Regions from separate parts of the Pantoea sp. At-9b genome, predicted to be linked through region 1. Evidence: riboswitches for the same ligand, from Rfam matches in the RefSeq annotation. Region 1 holds a riboswitch; each other region holds the start of a gene.

Evidence for each region. A riboswitch is a leader RNA that binds a small molecule or an ion and turns the genes downstream of it on or off. The one in region 1 is predicted to bind thiamine pyrophosphate.
Region 2: another riboswitch for thiamine pyrophosphate. It lies ahead of thiB (thiamine ABC transporter substrate binding subunit); the one in region 1 lies ahead of PAT9B_RS21220 (FAD-dependent oxidoreductase).
Region 3: another riboswitch for thiamine pyrophosphate. It lies ahead of thiM (hydroxyethylthiazole kinase); the one in region 1 lies ahead of PAT9B_RS21220 (FAD-dependent oxidoreductase).
Region 4: another riboswitch for thiamine pyrophosphate. It lies ahead of thiC (phosphomethylpyrimidine synthase ThiC); the one in region 1 lies ahead of PAT9B_RS21220 (FAD-dependent oxidoreductase).

The regions. Positions count from the first base shown of each region.
Region 1 is NC_014838.1:208,751-213,109, forward strand. It holds gene PAT9B_RS21215 (LacI family DNA-binding transcriptional regulator) at 1-1,002, shown strand, start outside; TPP riboswitch at 1,234-1,353, shown strand; gene PAT9B_RS21220 (FAD-dependent oxidoreductase) at 1,482-2,426, shown strand; gene thiS (sulfur carrier protein ThiS) at 2,410-2,607, shown strand; gene PAT9B_RS21230 (thiazole synthase) at 2,610-3,377, shown strand; gene PAT9B_RS21235 (HesA/MoeB/ThiF family protein) at 3,380-4,348, shown strand; gene PAT9B_RS21240 (ABC transporter ATP-binding protein) at 4,345-4,359, shown strand, end outside.
Region 2 is NC_014837.1:750,296-754,654, reverse strand. It holds gene sgrR (HTH-type transcriptional regulator SgrR) at 219-1,880, shown strand; TPP riboswitch at 1,916-2,013, shown strand; gene thiB (thiamine ABC transporter substrate binding subunit) at 2,061-3,047, shown strand; gene thiP (thiamine/thiamine pyrophosphate ABC transporter permease ThiP) at 3,023-4,359, shown strand, end outside.
Region 3 is NC_014837.1:2,869,388-2,873,746, forward strand. It holds gene fbaB (class I fructose-bisphosphate aldolase) at 1-919, opposite strand, end outside; gene thiD (bifunctional hydroxymethylpyrimidine kinase/phosphomethylpyrimidine kinase) at 1,067-1,867, opposite strand; gene thiM (hydroxyethylthiazole kinase) at 1,864-2,649, opposite strand; TPP riboswitch at 2,683-2,774, opposite strand; gene PAT9B_RS13215 (hypothetical protein) at 3,462-3,737, opposite strand; gene PAT9B_RS31130 (hypothetical protein) at 4,197-4,359, shown strand, end outside.
Region 4 is NC_014837.1:255,528-259,886, forward strand. It holds gene PAT9B_RS01115 (PLP-dependent aminotransferase family protein) at 1-329, shown strand, start outside; gene thiE (thiamine phosphate synthase) at 353-988, opposite strand; gene thiC (phosphomethylpyrimidine synthase ThiC) at 985-2,910, opposite strand; TPP riboswitch at 2,988-3,088, opposite strand; gene PAT9B_RS01130 (Rsd/AlgQ family anti-sigma factor) at 3,177-3,683, opposite strand; gene nudC (NAD(+) diphosphatase) at 3,747-4,359, shown strand, end outside.

The sequences.
Region 1 (4,359 bases):
CCGTCGATCAAACACATCGCGCAGGAAGCCAGGGTCAGTCCCGCCACCGTTGATCGGGTACTGAACGGGCGCGAAGGTGTGCGAGACGTGACGCGCAAAAAAGTGGAAAGCGCAATGGCGCGGCTGGGGCTGAACGCAGTAACCGGCGGCACCGTTGCCAACCGAACGCGCATTGCCATTATTTGCGAGTCGGGTTCCAGCTTTCTTAGCCAACTGGAACGCCAGGCACGCGCCGCGATCGGTGATCATCCCCAGCTCCATTTCAGCCTCGATACCGTGCCAAATGTGCAATTCAACGCTGAGCGCTTCAGCCAGCTGATTACCCGCCGAGCTGCCGAATGCAGCGGCATCATTCTGGTCTGCCGCGACGAGGTAAAAATTAATCGTGCGGTCAAGGCGGCAATTGATGATGGCGTGCCGGTCATTTGCCTGACCAGCGACCTACCCAACTCGCGACGTACTGCCTATGTCGGGATCGATCAGGTCGCTGCCGGAGCGACGGCGGGCTGGTTTATGGGCCGGATGCTGCCCGCGCAGCAGCCAGGTCACATTCTGCTGATCTGTAGCTCGACCTATCGAACCCAGGAGGAGCGCGAGATTGGTTTTCGCCGTGTGCTGCGCGAGGCATTTCCCTGGTTGACGATTCGCGACCGGGTCAATATCAACGACGAAGCGGAAACCGCCTATCTCAGCGTGAAAAAGTGGCTGGAACGGGGCAATCCGCTGGCTGGCATTTACAACACCGCAGGCGGTAACGAAGGAGTGGCGCGGGCGCTGACTGATTTTGGCGTTAAGGATCAGGTGATGTTTATCGGCCATGAACTGAGTGAATCGAGCCGCTTGCTGCTGGAAAACGGCACCATGGATTTGGTGCTCGGCCATGATATTCGGCGTGAGATCGATCTTTGCCTCGCCATGTTGCAGCAACCGGGCAGAGGCCAGTTGTTCAATGATATCAAAATCCCGTTGCTCATCTGGCATCGCTATTCCTATTTTGCCTGACGCTTCAGGGGCAAAACACCACCCATAAAATAATCACGCCGAACACGCACACCAGAATGGCTGAAATGATTGAATCAGCACACATAATTTATCTGCCGGATTTCAGGATGAAGAGAGGAGATTACACGCAAATCGTGGAGAAAAATGGATGAACCTGAAACAGGGAATTTTTAAAGGTTAGGCTTTGTTGCCGGGCTTACACTTGACGTAGCCTGGCTGCTGCAATACAAATAGACGCGTCGGGGGAGTCTCGCCTAAGAGACTGAGAGGCTAAAAGCGCACTGCGCGGCTTAGCGACCCTTTGAACCTGACCCAGTTGATACTGGCGTAGGAAGACTGACAGCCTGCCATTCTGGCTGTCTGACATCGGGACGTTTTTCCGTTGCGCGTGTCATTTCCCTCCTCCTGTATCCCGGGTCTCAGTGCGAAAACTGAGAGGCCGATGTGAATTTTCCCTTTTATGTTACGGAATACCCGCTATGAGCCGCTGGTCTGTCCTCGGTGGCGGTGTTGCGGGCCTGTGCGTGGCGACCTTACTCGCTGAACGCGGTGAACAGCTTGAAGTGATCAGCGATGAGTCGCGCCCGCCCGCTTCTTGGTTTGCCGGTGGCATGTTGGCACCCTGGTGTGAAGCAGAGAGCGCACCACGCGCTGTTATCGACCTGGGCCAGCAGGCTGCCGCCTGGTGGCAGCAGCGCGTCAGCAGCGTTGAACATCAGGGCACGCTGGTGGTGGCTCCGCCACGCGATAGCCAGGAACTGAGTCGTTTTGCACGCATGACCGAGCAACATCAATGGATTGACCCGGCAGAGGTGGAACCGGCCCTTGCCGGGCGCTTTGCCCGTGGTCTGTTTTTTGCGCGCGAAGCCCATCTCGATCCTCGCCTGGCGCTGGTGGAAATGCGTGAGAAATTGCAGCAGCGTGGGGTGGCTTTCCACCACGGGAAACCAACCGGGCAGGTGATTGACTGCCGGGGAATTCATGCCGCAGCGGCATTGCCACGCTTGCGGGCGGTGCGGGGTGAAATGCTGATTTTGCACAGCGATGACGTGCGCTTCTCGCGACCGATCCGCCTGCTGCATCCGCGCTTTCCCTGTTACCTGGTACCGCGTCGCGCGGGGCATTTTATGCTCGGTGCCACCATGGTTGAGAGCCACGATGCCAGCCCGATCAGCGCCCGCGCGATGATGGAGCTGCTTAGCGCGGCTTATGCCATCCACCCGGCGTTGGCCGAAGCGCGCATCGTTGAAAGTGCCAGCGGTTTGCGTCCGGCTTACCCGGCGAATCTGCCGGAAATCCACTATCAAAACGGTACGTTTTACCTCAACGGTATGTATCGCCACGGCTTCCTGCTGGCCCCGCTGCTGGCGGAGCAACTGATGCTGCGTTTAACCTCGGAACCCCTTCATGAATATTCAGCTTAATGGCCGCCCGGTGCTGACGGCGGCCCGTACCCTGAGTGAGTTGCTGCGCGAACAGCAAATTGACGCGGCCTGCGTGGCAACGGCCTTCAACGGCCATTTTGTACCCAAAACCCAGTACGACAGCCAGCAACTGGAAGAAGGCTGTCAACTGGAAGTGCTATCACCGATGCAGGGGGGTTAACGATGTTTTATGGCTTTGAACCGCAATCACGCTTCCTGCTGGGCACCGCAGGTTATCCCTCTCCGGCGATTTTACAGCAGGCGATTGCGGCGGCTGGCAGCGAAATCATTACCGTCAGCCTGCGACGTGAAGGGGCTGCGGGTATGGCTTTCCGCGAACTGCTGACGCAGCTCGACTTACGCGTGTTGCCGAATACCGCCGGATGCCACACGGTGCAGGAAGCCGTGACCACGGCGCAGATGGCCCGCGAATTGTTTAACACCCCGTGGATCAAGCTGGAGGTGATTGGCCATGCTGATACGTTGCAACCTGATCCTTTCGCGCTGGTGGAAGCGGCCCGCATCTTGTGTGCTGATGGTTTTCAGGTGTTCCCCTATACCACCGAGGATCTGATTGTCGGTGAAAAATTGCTTGAGGCGGGTTGTGAAGTCCTGATGCCGTGGGGCGCGCCGATTGGTTCCGGGCAGGGGCTGCGTAACATTGAAGGCCTGCGGGCCATGCGCGCCTGGTTCAGCGATGTTCCGCTGATTATCGATGCCGGTATCGGTGCGCCATCGCAGGCGGCGCAGGCGATGGAGCTGGGCTTTGATGCCATTCTGCTCAATACCGCAGTGGCAAAAGCGGGCGATCCAGTGCGGATGGCCGGGGCATTCCGCCAGGCAATCGAAGCCGGCAACGCCGCGTACCACGGGGGGCTGATGGAGCGGCGCGATATGGCTGCCGCCTCCACGCCGATCTTTGGTCTGGCGACCTTTGGCGGGGGACAGTAACGATGGATCGCTATCAACGTCAGATGATGTTGCCGGAAATCGGCGAGCAGGGCCAGCAGCGACTGAGCCAGGCGCGCGTGTTAGTGGTGGGGGCGGGTGGGCTGGGTTCCACGCTGCTACCGCTGTTGGTCGGGGCGGGCGTCGGTTATATCCGGCTGTACGACGACGATGACGTGGCACTGCATAATCTGCACCGACAAACCTTGTTTGATATGCAGGACGTGGCACAGCCGAAAGTCACCAGCGCACAACGCGCGTTGCTGCGGCGTAACCCGCTGGTGCGCGTGGAGCCGCTGCCGCTGCCGTTGACCGCCAGCAATGTGCAGCAGGCACTGCATAACATTGATCTGGTGATCGACGCAGCAGATAACTTCGCCGTGACGTATCAACTGTCAGACGCTTGCCATCCGCTCGGTATCCCGCTGATCAGCGCATCGGTGCTGGGGCGACAGGGTTATGTCGGCGGATTTTGCGCATCGGCCCCCAGCTACCGTGCGGTGTTCCCGCGTTTACCTGGCAGTGCTGCCAATTGCAACACCGCAGGGGTGATGGGACCGGCTGTCGCCGCGTTGGGCGCGTTGCAGGCGCAGATGGCACTCAGCGTGCTGTTGGGATTGGCACCGTCGCCGCTGGGTTGTCTGGTCAACTGCGACTTTGTGCACTGGCATTTTCGCCAGTTCCGTTTTGATGGTGCAGGAGAGCCGGATCAACCCGGCGTGCCCTTTATTGATGCCCGGTTACTCACCGCCGAGGATTGTATTGTCGAATTGCGTAGCCGTGAAGAAGCACCGGTCAGCGTGGCAGCCTGGGCGCAACGTATTTTGCCGCAGCAACTTGATGCGTGGCAGCCACCGGTTAACCAGCGCATTGTGCTGGTGTGCGCCAGCGGTATTCGTGCTGCCCAGGCTGCCACCGCGCTGGCGCAGCGTGGCTGTACCCGACTGGCCATCCTCGCGGCCAACCGACCATGAGCCAGGACATT
Region 2 (4,359 bases), on a different replicon from region 1:
ATGAGGGTAGAAGATTCCACAGCAAGACGAAAAAAGCCAGCAGAGAACACACTGCTGGCGGTGAAATTGCACCCTACTCAGAAAAGGTTCCACGTCGGCGGAACCGCTGGCAGAGCGCCATTCATGACTGAATGCCTCCCGCTCTTCCATTGCAGTCTACTATGCCTCTAATATGGGGCAGGAAAAACTGAGCGATTAAGAGAAGGAGTTCCCCTTTTATGTCCTCTTCACGGTTACAACAGCAATTTATCCGCCTGTGGCAAAGCTGCCAGGGTCAGGATCAGGAAACCACCCTGAGCGATCTGGCGGAATTGCTGCATTGCTCACGCCGTCATATGCGTAACCTGTTGAATGCCATGCAGGATGCAGGCTGGCTAATCTGGCAGGCCGAAGCCGGGCGTGGTAAACGCTCGACGCTGAGTTTTTGCTACACCGGCCTGGCCTTGCAGCAGCAACGTGCGGAAGATTTACTGGAACAGGATCGCATCGAACAACTGGTGCAACTGGTGGGCGACAAAAATCAGGTGCGACAAATGATTGCAGCCCACCTCGGCCGCAGCTTTCGTCAGGGTAAGCATATCCTGCGCGTCCTTTACTATCGCCCGCTCCCCAACCTGCTGCCTGGCTCCCCACTGCGCCGATCTGAAACCCATCTGGCGCGGCAAATCTTCAGTGGCCTGACCCGGGTAAATGAGGAAAAGGGGGAAATCGAACCCGATATCGCTCACCATTGGCAACAGACATCGCCGCTGCACTGGCGTTTCTTCCTGCGTCCGGCGATTCGCTTTCACCATGGGCGCGAGCTGGAGATGGAGGATGTCATCAGCTCACTGGAACGCCTGCGCAGCCAGCCGCTGTTTTCGCATCTCGCAAAACTGCACTCCCCTGCGCCCTGGACGCTGGATATCCAACTGACGCAACCCGATAACTGGCTGCCGTGGCTACTCGGTAGCGTCAGCGCGATGATCCTGCCGCGCGAATGGCAAACCCTGCGCGACTTCGCCCGACAACCGATTGGCACCGGCCCCTACAGCGTGGTGCGCAATCAGCAAAGTCAGCTCAAGATCGCCGCCTTTGATGACTACTTCGGCTACCGCGCGCTGATTGACGATGTCTCAATTTGGGTGCTGCCGGAAATCAGCGATGAACTGGTGTATGCCGGGGTAAAATTGCAGGGCGAAACCGCCGATGAAAAATCGGAAGAGAGTCGTCTCGAAGAGGGTTGCTATTTTCTGCTGTTTGACCAGCGTTCAGAACAGGGGCGTGATGCCCATTTCCGCCGTTGGGTCAGCTATCTGTTCAACCCCATCGCCCTGCTCAACAATGCCGGAGTGGGTTATCAACGCTACTGGTTCCCGGCGTATGGCCTGCTGCCGCGCTGGCACCATCGCCGCGATCTGACCGCCGTCAGTAAACCCGAGAACCTGAAACAACTGACCATCAGTTGGTACAGCCACCATGTCGAGCATGAGGGGATTGCCAATGCGCTGCGCCCGCTACTGGCCGCGCAGGGCGTCGAGCTGATCACTCGCGAACTGAGCTACGAAACCTGGTTTAATGGCGAGGGTGAGAGCGATATCTGGCTCGGAAGCGTCAACTTCACCCTGCCGCTGGATTACTCGTTGTTCGCCCAGTTGTATGAATTGCCGTTGATGCAGCAGTGCATCCCGATTGACTGGCAAAGCGCGGCTGAACGCTGGCGCGAAAAAACGCTGCCGCTGGCGGAATGGGGGAAACAGTTGGTGGACAGTGACTACCTGCATCCGCTGTTCCATCACTGGCTATTGCTGGAAGGACAGCGCAGTATGCGCGGCGTGCGCATGAATACGCTCGGCTGGTTTGACTTTAAATCCGCCTGGTTTGCTCCGCCGGAGTTGTGAACCTTTCGCCCCGACCCGGAAATGTCTAGAATGAGCCGTTCTCAACGGGGTGCCCTGCGTTACAGGGGCTGAGAGAGACCCGTCGAACCTGATCCGGTTAATACCGGCGTAGGGATTTGAGATGCCTCACTGCTCAGATCCTTTGCGACTCAACCTTATCTTCTCCTCAAGGAGCGCAAAGTGTTTAAAAAAGTTCTGCCCGTGCTGTTACTGGTCGCTGCCCCGGCACTGGCTGCCAAACCGGTCCTGACCGTCTACACCTACGATTCGTTCTCCGCCGATTGGGGCCCCGGCCCTGCCGTCCAAAAAGCCTTCGAAGCCCAATGCGGCTGCGAACTGAAATATGTCGCGCTGGAAGATGGCGTGTCACTGCTCAATCGCGTGCGGATGGAAGGCAAAAACAGCAAAGCGGATATCGTGCTGGGCCTCGATAACAACCTGGTACAGGCAGCAGAAAAAACCGGCCTGTTTGCCAAAAGCAAGGTGGATACCCGCGCACTCCAGTTACCGGACGGCTGGCACAATGACACCTTTATCCCGTTCGACTATGGTTACTTCGCCTTTGTCTATGACAAAAACAAACTGCAAAACCCACCGAAAAGCCTGAAAGAACTGGTCGAAAGCCCGGAAAAATGGCGGGTGATCTACGAAGATCCGCGCACCAGTACCCCAGGTCTCGGCCTGCTGCTGTGGATGCAAAAGGTCTATGGCGACCAGGCACCGGAAGCCTGGCAGAAACTGGCGCAGAAAACCGTCACCGTCACCAAAGGCTGGAGCGAAGCCTATGGCCTGTTCCTGAAAGGCGAAGGCGACCTGGTGCTGAGCTATACCACCTCTCCGGCCTATCACATCATCGAAGAGAAGAAAGAAAATTACGCGGCGGCCCCGTTCAGCGAAGGCCACTATATGCAGGTTGAAGTGGCGGCGCAGCTCGCCAGCAGCAAACAACCGCAGCTGGCGCAGCAATTTATGCAGTTTATGGTCAGCCCGGCCTTCCAGCAGACCATCCCGACCGGCAACTGGATGTATCCGGTGATTAAGAGCGATCTGCCTGCCGGTTATCAGACACTGCACATCCCGCAAACGGCGCTGCAATATAGCCCGGCGGACGTTGCCGAACATCGCGCCGCCTGGATTAGTGCATGGCAACGCGCCGTCAGCCGTTAATTCCCGGCTGGCTGCTACCCGGCAGTTTCACCGCGCTGCTGTTATGCGCGGTGGCGCTGCTGGCGTTTGGCGCGCTGCTGATGTCAGCCCCCATCGGCGACTGGCGCGCCCTGCTCAGCGATGACTATCTGCATCATGTGCTGGCGTTCTCCTTCTGGCAGGCCTTGTTGTCGGCGCTATTCTCGGTGATTCCCGCCATCCCGCTGGCACGCGCCCTGTACCGGCGGCGTTTTCCCGGTCGCAATCTGCTGTTGCGCCTGTGCGCCATGACGCTGGTGCTGCCGGTGCTGGTGGCGGTATTTGGCCTGCTGAGCGTCTATGGCCGCAGCGGCTGGCTGGCGCAGTTATGCAGCATGGTGGGCATCGATTATCACTTCTCACCCTATGGGCTTCAGGGCATTCTGCTGGCACACGTGTTCTTTAATCTGCCGCTGGCGACACGCATGCTGTTGCAGGCGCTGGAGAGCATTCCGGGCGAACAGCGTCAGTTGGCGGCACAGCTTGGTTTGCGCGGCTGGAACCTGTTCCATTTACTGGAATGGCCGTGGCTGCGGCGACAAATTTTGCCCACCGCCGCGCTGATTTTTATGTTGTGCTTTGCCAGTTTCGCCACCGTGCTGGCACTGGGTGGTGGCCCGCAGGCCACCACGCTGGAGCTGGCAATTTATCAGGCGCTGAGTTTTGACTACGATCCTGGCCGCGCAGCCCTGCTGGCGCTGCTTCAGTTAGGTTGTTGTCTACTGTTGGTGTTGTTGAGCCAGCGCTTCAGCAAAGCCATTCCGGCCGGGAGCCAGCAGATACGTGGCTGGCGTGATCCGCAGGATAGCTGGCGCGCGCGCCTCAGCGATAGCGTGTTGATCGCCGTAGCCTTGTTGCTGTTGATCCCGCCTTTACTGGCGGTCGTGACCGATGGCCTGCGCGGTGGTGTGGCCGGGGCGATACAACAACCGGCCCTGTGGCAGGCCACCTTCACCTCATTACGTATCGCCCTTGGGGCCGGCGTGTTGTGCGTCATGCTTACCCTGATGCTGCTGTGGAGCAGTCGTGAGCTACGCCTGCGTCATCACATCATCCCGGCACAGGCGATGGAGCTGAGCGGCATGTTGATTCTGGCAATGCCCGGGATCGTGCTGGCCAGCGGCTTTTTCCTGCTGTTCAACGCCACCGTTGGCCTGCCGCAGTCGGCAGATGGCCTGGTGATCTTCACTAACGCGCTGATCGCTATCCCTTATGCGATGAAGGTGCTGGAGAACCCGATGCGCGATCTCAGCGCGCGTTACAATCAGTTATGCGCCTCGCTGGGGGTGCAGGG
Region 3 (4,359 bases), on a different replicon from region 1:
CCGCCGTGCGCACAGACTCGGCCACATCGGTTGCCCCTGCGGCAGCACCACCGGAGTTAATTAACCCGGCACGACCCATATAACAGTTCGCCAGTTGGTAGCGAACCAGGTCGATGGGGTTTTCCGTGGTCAACTTGCTGTAAACGCGCTCATCGGTGTGGCCGAAATTCACTGCGGTATAACCGCCATTATTTTCTGCCATTTTCTGCTTCACGATATCTGCGCCAATGGTGGCTGCCAGATGGTTGGCCTGGCCGGTTAAATCGGCACTGGCATGGTAATCCACGCCATCTTTCTTGAAACCGTTATTGCGCAGGTAAGCCCATAACACGGTCACCATGCCGAGTTCATGCGCACGTTCGAATGCCGCAGAGATCTCTTCAATCTGACGACGTGATTGCTCAGAGCCAAAGTAGATGGTGGCCCCGACCGCGATGGCACCCATATTGAACGCCTGCTCGACGCTGGCGTACAACGTCTGATCGTATTGTGTCGGGTAGCTTAGCGTCTCATTGTGGTTCAGCTTCACCATAAACGGAATTCGGTGCGCATAACGACGCGCGACCGAAGCCAGCACGCCATAGGTGGACGCCACGCAATTGCAGCCGGCTTCAATTGCCAGCTCAACAATATTTTTCGGGTCGAAGTAGTGAGGATTGGCAGCAAACGACGCTCCTGCGGAGTGTTCAACCCCCTGGTCCACCGGCAGGATCGACAGATAGCCAGTGCCCGCCAGACGGCCAGTGTTGTACAGCGTTTGCATATTACGTAATACAACAGGAGAACGATTGTTATCGGTCATGACGCGATCAACATAATCCGCGCCCGGCAAATAAAGGCTTTCCGCTGGAATGGTCATGCAGCGATGTTGAAGAAGGCTATCCGCTTCTTTGCCCAATAACTGAACGATGTCCGTCATACTAGCTCCTGATAAATGGCTGGATTGGAACCGGCACCTGCCGATTCGCCCCCAACAGCCTGGACCGGGATACGCCAGACTGGCAAATTGCTGACTCCATTTTTCAGACAGATGCGCAGGCAAAAAATGGCAATTGGGCGTTACGCCCTACCACCAACGATGAAAATGGTGCACCGGCCCAATACCTTTTCCTACCTCCAGAGCATCCGCATGCAGTAGCGCTTGCTGCAACCACGCCTTGGCCTCGGACACTGTCGCCGCCCAGTCATCATGCCGCGGACGCAAGGCCGCCAGCGCAGCTGACAGCGAACAACCGGTGCCGTGCGTGTGGCGAGTGTTGACACGCGGCGCGGTAAAACGCTGGCGTCCGTTGCGGGTGATGAGCCAGTCCGGACTCTCAGCATCACTCAGATGTCCTCCCTTCATCAGTACCGCTTCACAGCCGAGATCGAGCAATGCATCGCCCTGCATCAGCATCGTCTTCTCATCCTGCGCCACGCTGCGGCCAAGCAATGCCGCGGCTTCCGGTAAATTCGGGGTGATCAGCGAGACCTGCGGTAGCAACAACTCACGCAGGCTGGCGATGGCATCGGGTGACAACAACGCGTCACCGCTTTTGGCAATCATAACGGTGTCGAGGACCACAAACGGCAGGCTGGCACGCTTCAGCTTGTCAGCGACAATCTCCACCACCGCCGTTTCCGCCAGCATACCGATTTTCGCACTGTCGATGCGCACATCATCAAGCACCGAATCCAACTGCGCGCCGACAAAAGCCGGGTCGATACGATATACCGCCTGCACACCACAGGTGTTCTGCGCCACCAGCGCGGTGATCACGCTGGTGCCATAAGCGCCTAATGCCGAGAACGCTTTGAGATCAGCCTGAATGCCTGCACCACCACTGGGATCGGTGCCGGCAATGGTCAGGGCGTTGATCTGTTTCATGGTGCCACCTCCAGCGTCCACAACTGATCAAGAAAAGCGGCCACAAAGCTGCCTGGTCCCTGCGCCTGATGAGCCGCCCTTTCACCGGCCAGCGACATCACGCGGCAGGCGGCCGCCACATGCTGCAAACGATCGCCCGGCAGACTGGCGAACGCCGCCACCACCGCCGACAGTGCACAGCCCGTTCCCACGACACGTGTCATTAATGCGCTACCGCCAGGAATGGCAAAGGTATGCTGACCATCAGTGACGTAATCCACCTCCCCGGTAACCGCCACGATGCAGTGGTAATCGCTTGCCAACTGTTGCGCGGCACTCAGTGCGGCATCAGCCTGATGCAAACTGTCAACGCCGCGTCCACCCGCCGCCTGGTTTGCCAGAGCAAGAATCTCCGATGCATTGCCACGAATAGCCGCCGGTTGCTGGTTTAACAGCTGCTGGCAAAATTCGGTGCGCAAGGTTAACGCACCGACAGCAACCGGATCGAGCGTCCAGGGTGTAGCGGCACGATTTGCCGCCTCAACCGCGGCCAGCATAGCGATGCTGCGCTCGCGTGTCAGAGTACCAACATTGATGAGCAAAGCATCAGCAACAGCGCTGAACTGCGCGGCCTCCTCGACGTCGATCACCATGGCGGGTGAAGCACGTAACGCCAGCAGCACATTGGCGGTAAACGTCTGCACCACGTCATTGGTCATGCAGTGCACTAAGGGCGCATGCTGATGGAGTAATTGAAGTGACTGCGCGAGCTGCGCGGAGGAAAGAAGGTTAGGGTGTTTCATAAGGCTCCCAACCGGCGATCAAGAAGGCGAATGCGGTCAGGCATCTGACTTCCCTACGCTGGCATTAATCCAGATCAGGTTCGAAGGGTATTTCTCAGCCGTAAACGGCACCCCTAGTCATTGAGTAAAGCAACACTCTCTTTACTTTTATCAAGAATAAGGGAAATGCGACTGGCAAAGCAAGCTTACCTGACCGGATTCATTTTCTCGCAGCACAGAAAGGCGCAAATAACTGCTGGGTAATTGTATTAAGTTAAAACCACCGGGCCAACCATAACCCGTTCTCTGCAAATGATGATTAAGTTTTCTCAAGGTTACAATTAACAGAGATCCGTTATCCTAAAATTCTTACTCACCCGAAACACTGATGCTCTTCCGGTACGCCGGACTTCGACCAGTCCAATGTAGATAAGCGGCCTCAGATGGATGTTAGCCCAACTTGCAGAATACCCCAGTGCGCTACCAATTTGTTTCTGTGTAAAGAAAAAACACCCTTCTTGTTTTTTGTCAGCACAGACCTCTCGTACTGCGCCAGTCAAATAAATTAATATTCTCAGGCTTCCGGAAGATATCGTCCTGTACTTCCCATTCTCAACATTAGTCACTATCATCTTTTGCACCATAGCGTCGCTATAAAACAACAATCAATCCCTTATATAAAAACCATTGCAACCACCACACCAAACCCATACAAAACAATAAATTAAAAAAACTCACCACATCAAAGATCCAACGCCACCCATATAGCATTGAAGAAAGCCAGGATGCAGCAATCATTAAATGTGACAAGATAGAATATCAAAGCAATTAAATCAGAACCCCAGCCATTTCTGAACAAAAGGCCAGGAAACACCCGTAGCCAAAATAGAAAAAATATGTAAAGCCAACCTTGATATCTCTCCTCCCTTAACCGGGGCGGAAGAAAACTCTGCCTGATGCTTAATTCTTCTGATTCTCTCTATTTCATCAGAGATCGCTGCCGAGGAGTTCTCCAATTTAAATAGCTGCTTTCTGAGCTCTTCGCGAGAACTGTGTTTGTTAACCCGTAACCTTTCCAGCGAAATCAACACATTGATAACTTTATTCATTTTTAATATTTCATCATTTCAACTTCGATATGATTACAAAATTAAAAGCGCTACCGTCTTTTTATTGCTCCTTTCGCTTGTCACATCTCATTTTCTTAATATGACAACCTGAGTAATTAACAGCATGATGAATTTGCATGTTTTCAGGAAATGATTCAATAAATCGACGCTGCTGTTCTGTCAACAACCAACCATCCTGGCACCAGGACGGGGACTTGCGGTTCTCTTCTTCCACACCATCTTCCCTATCACTCCTTGGAATCAAGGTACTGCACAAATCGCAATGTAAAATATTGAAATGTCAATACATAAATGTGTAAATTTTATAAAAATGAAATAAATTCATGATGTTACAAATGATCGTTATTCTCGATCATTTTTCAATTATTGATCGAAAATATTGATTAGTCAATTTTAAAGGTTCATTATCAGCTTGTTACACAGGGAATGAGGGACAGTATGAACATAGGATTTATTGCAGAACCGATAGTCAATATTGATGAAAAATTACTCGGCATAGAACTCCTGACCCGCCTGGTTTCGGATGAGAAAAGGCCATTGAATCCAGAAGTTGTGATTTCATCATGGGATTTGAGCAACACACGAACCCTATTAAATCAAC
Region 4 (4,359 bases), on a different replicon from region 1:
ATCAACGCAATTACGAAACCTTTAGCTGCTGGGTGCGTCACTATTTCCCATGTGGCATCTGTGTGTCGCGCCCACAGGGCAGCTTTCTGATGTGGATCGAATTGCCGGAAGCCTTCGATGCGGTGCGCCTGAATACGGCGCTACGCGCGTCGAAAATTCAGGTGGCAGTCGGTTCGTTGTTTTCTGCATCGGGCAAGTATCGCAACTGCCTGCGTCTCAACTATGCGTTGCCGATTACCGATGCCACCGAACAGGCGATTGCGCTGGTGGGCGCGGCGGTCGAACAGGCGATGCTGGCCTGTAGCTCGGAGGCTGAGGCCAGTTGCTGACGCGCCGCTACATCAGCCGTGTCCTACGCTGTCACCGGGGGTTCCGCCAGCGCCAGCAATTCACGCGTGGCCGCCAGCCAGTCTGGGGCCTGGGTGATGGCGCTGACCACCGCGATGCTGCCCACGCCAGTTGCCAGCACCTCAGGTGCACGTGCCAGCGAAATCCCGCCAATGGCTACCGTTGAAATGCCCTGCAAACGGGTCAGATGACGTTTCAACTCGGTGATGCCTTGCGGCTCAGAGGGCATCTCTTTGGTTTGCGTTGGGAAAATATGCCCTAACGCGATATAGGAGGGGTGCAGCGCCAGCGCCCGATCCAGTTCCGCATCATCATGGGTGGATAAGCCAAGGCGTAAACCCGCCTGGCGGATTGCCTCCAGATCGGCCACATCAAGATCTTCCTGACCAAGATGGACGCCATACGCGTTATAGCGAATCGCTAAGCGCCAGTAATCGTTGATAAACAGGCGAGCACGATACTTTTTGCCGAGTGCGATAGCATCGCGCACGGCCTCTTCAACCTCATGGTCTTCACAATCTTTAATACGCAGCTGAATGGTACGCACACCCGCTTCCAGCAAACGGGCAATCCACTCAACGCTATCGACAACCGGATACAGCCCTAAACGCGGGGCGGTACTGGGGAAGGGGGCGGTCATACATTTTCCTCTTTCAGGGCATCAGCGGCATGATACAGCTCACCGCCACGGCTGCGGAAGGCATCGGACATCTGCGCCATACCAATTTCAATCGGCTGGGCTTCAGCCTGCTGGCGGGCGGCAAATTCACGCACTTCCTGGGTGATTTTCATCGAGCAGAATTTCGGGCCACACATGGAGCAAAAATGCGCCACTTTGCCCGATTCCTGCGGCAGCGTTTCATCGTGATAAGCGCGGGCAGTGTGCGGGTCCAGCGCCAGGTTGAACTGATCTTCCCAACGGAACTCGAACCGTGCTTTCGACATGGCGTTATCACGGATCTGGGCACCCGGATGGCCTTTCGCCAGATCGGCAGCATGTGCCGCGATTTTATAAGTGATCAGCCCCTGTTTCACATCTTCCTTATTGGGCAAACCCAGATGTTCTTTGGGGGTGACGTAACACAGCATCGCACAGCCGAACCAGCCAATCATCGCGGCACCAATACCGGAAGTGAAATGATCGTAGCCGGGGGCGATATCGGTGGTTAGCGGGCCGAGGGTATAGAACGGGGCTTCGTGACAATGTTCCAGTTGCTCCGTCATGTTGCGGCGAATCATCTGCATCGGCACATGGCCGGGGCCTTCGATCATCACCTGCACATCATACTCCCAGGCAATTTTTGTCAATTCACCCAGCGTGTGCAGTTCCGCAAACTGCGCTTCATCGTTGGCATCCTGAATGGATCCCGGGCGCAGGCCATCACCCAGCGACAGCGCAACATCATAAGCAGCGCAAATCTCACAGATTTCACGGAAATGCAGATACAGGAAGCTTTCCTGATGATGCGACAGGCACCACTTCGCCATGATCGAACCGCCACGCGACACGATGCCGGTCAGACGCTTTGCCGTCATCGGGACATAACGCAGCAGCACACCGGCATGGATGGTGAAGTAGTCAACGCCTTGTTCGGCCTGCTCCAGTAAGGTGTCACGGAAAATTTCCCAATTCAGGTCTTCCGCCACGCCGTTCACTTTCTCCAGCGCCTGATAAATGGGGACCGTACCAATCGGCACCGGGCTGTTACGCAAAATCCACTCGCGTGTTTCGTGGATATAACGGCCCGTCGACAGGTCCATCACCGTGTCGGCCCCCCAGCGGGTTGACCACACCAGTTTTTCTACTTCCTCTTCAATGGACGAACTGACCGCCGAGTTGCCGATGTTGGCATTCACTTTAACCAGAAAGTTACGGCCAATGATCATCGGCTCAGATTCAGGATGATTGATATTGGATGGGATGATGGCACGCCCTGCGGCAACTTCCTGGCGCACAAATTCGGCGGTGATATTCTCCGGCAGGTGCGCACCAAAGCTGTGGCCCGGATGCTGTTGTAGCAACACTTCGCCCCGGATACGCTCACGCCCCATGTTTTCACGCAGCGCAATAAACACCATTTCCGGGGTAATGATGCCCTGACGCGCATAATGCAACTGGGTCACGCGACGGCCCATTTTGGCGCGTCGTGGCTGGGGTAAATGCTCAAAACGCAGGTGATCCAGCCCCTCATCCGCCAGGCGCTGCTGCGTATAGCTGGAGCTGAGCTGGCCGATGGTTTCGCTGTCATCGCGTTCGGCGATCCAGCCGGCGCGCAACCGGGTCAGTCCCTGATGGACGTCGATGGTGGCATGCGGATCGCCATAAGCGCCCGCCGTGTCATACACCGGCACCGCTTCATTGGCTTCATACTGCGGGTTATCTTTGCTGCCCCCGATCAGGGTAGGGCTGAGCTGAATCTCACGCATTGGCACGCGAATATCATCACGACTGCCGGTGATCCAGATGCGTTGAGAATTGGGGAAGGCGGTGCCTTGCAATGAATCAATAAAGGCCTGCGCCTGGGCGCGTTGTTCACGACGAGAAGTTTTTGCAACAGACATAGCAAGTTTCCTGTAAATGATGGAAGTTGCTTGTCCGGAGTCCGGAAGGAGTAACAGAAACGGCGCAGGTGCCGGCTGTGATATTTACTCTTGTTCCCTTCGCAGGTACTAACCTGATCAGGTTCCGCGGATCCCGAATTAACGGTCTCAGCCCAAATGGGCACTCCGACAAGAAAATATTTACGGTGTTAGACCGTAAAATAAAAAAGCCCTCGTAGCATAGAAGGGCTTTTTACGAATAACAAGTCTTTTACAAATGCCGGATTCTACGCGGGACGCGCGATGATGCTTTCATTCGCTACCGGCGGGCGCGCCAACTGATTATCCCACGCCAGATGCACCAGCTTGTCTTCCAGCGTGAAACGCGACTCCAGCACTTCACCCACTTCAGACAGCGCCTGCTGGAAAGTGACACAGTTGTCGTCGGTGATAGCCTGTTGCAGATGACCATCATACAGCTGCATCATTCGTTCGGTATTTGCCTCCAGTAACGGATAAATCTGTGCGGCAGCAATCAGGGGGCTGTCGCCCTGCATCTCATTGATAATCCGCTCATAAATACTGAAGTGACCAACCGAAAGATAATCCACCAGGTTGTGACAAAACGCATCCAGCGCCTGCTCATCGAGAGCGCTTAACGCATCTTTTTTTGGCTTCATGCCAATCAACTGATAATAGTTAACCAACAGCTGACGACGCGCGCGTAACCATGAATCGACCAGTTCGTTACCGCTGCCTACACGCTCGGTCAGGTCATCTAACTGAGTAAGCATACGAGGCTCCATGTGGGTTATAGTGGTTCATTCTGCGAATAGACGCTAAGGATGACGATTTAAATGCAACGTGAGATCTCAAGCGTAGACGCTGGCTGGTGGATTGTCAGCCATGAACAAAAACTTTGGCTACCGCAGGGCGAGTTGCCGCATGGCACGGCAGAACAGTATGGTCTGGCGGGCAGTAGTGGCATGGTGATTGGTGAATGGCAGGGCGAAAACGTCTGGCTGATCCGTGAATCACGATCCGACAACATGGGCTCAGTACGTCAGTTGATCGACGAAGATGTCGGCCTGTTCCAGCTCGCCGGACGTGGTGTGCAACTGGCGGAGTTCTATCGGTCGCATCGCTGGTGCGGCTATTGCGGTCACGAAATGCATCTGAGCAAACGCGAGTTTGCCTGCCTGTGTAGTCACTGCCGTGAACGTTATTATCCGCAAATCGCGCCCTGCATCATTGTGGCGATTCGACGCGGTGACGAGATTTTGCTGGCGAATCACGCGAAGCATCGTAATAACGTTTACACCGTACTGGCCGGTTTTGTTGAGGTGGGGGAAACCCTCGAACAGGCGGTCGCGCGTGAGGTGATGGAAGAGAGCAACGTGCGGGTGAAAAACGTGCGTTACGTCACCTCACAACCCTGGCCCTTCCCGCATTCGCTGATGATGGCCTATA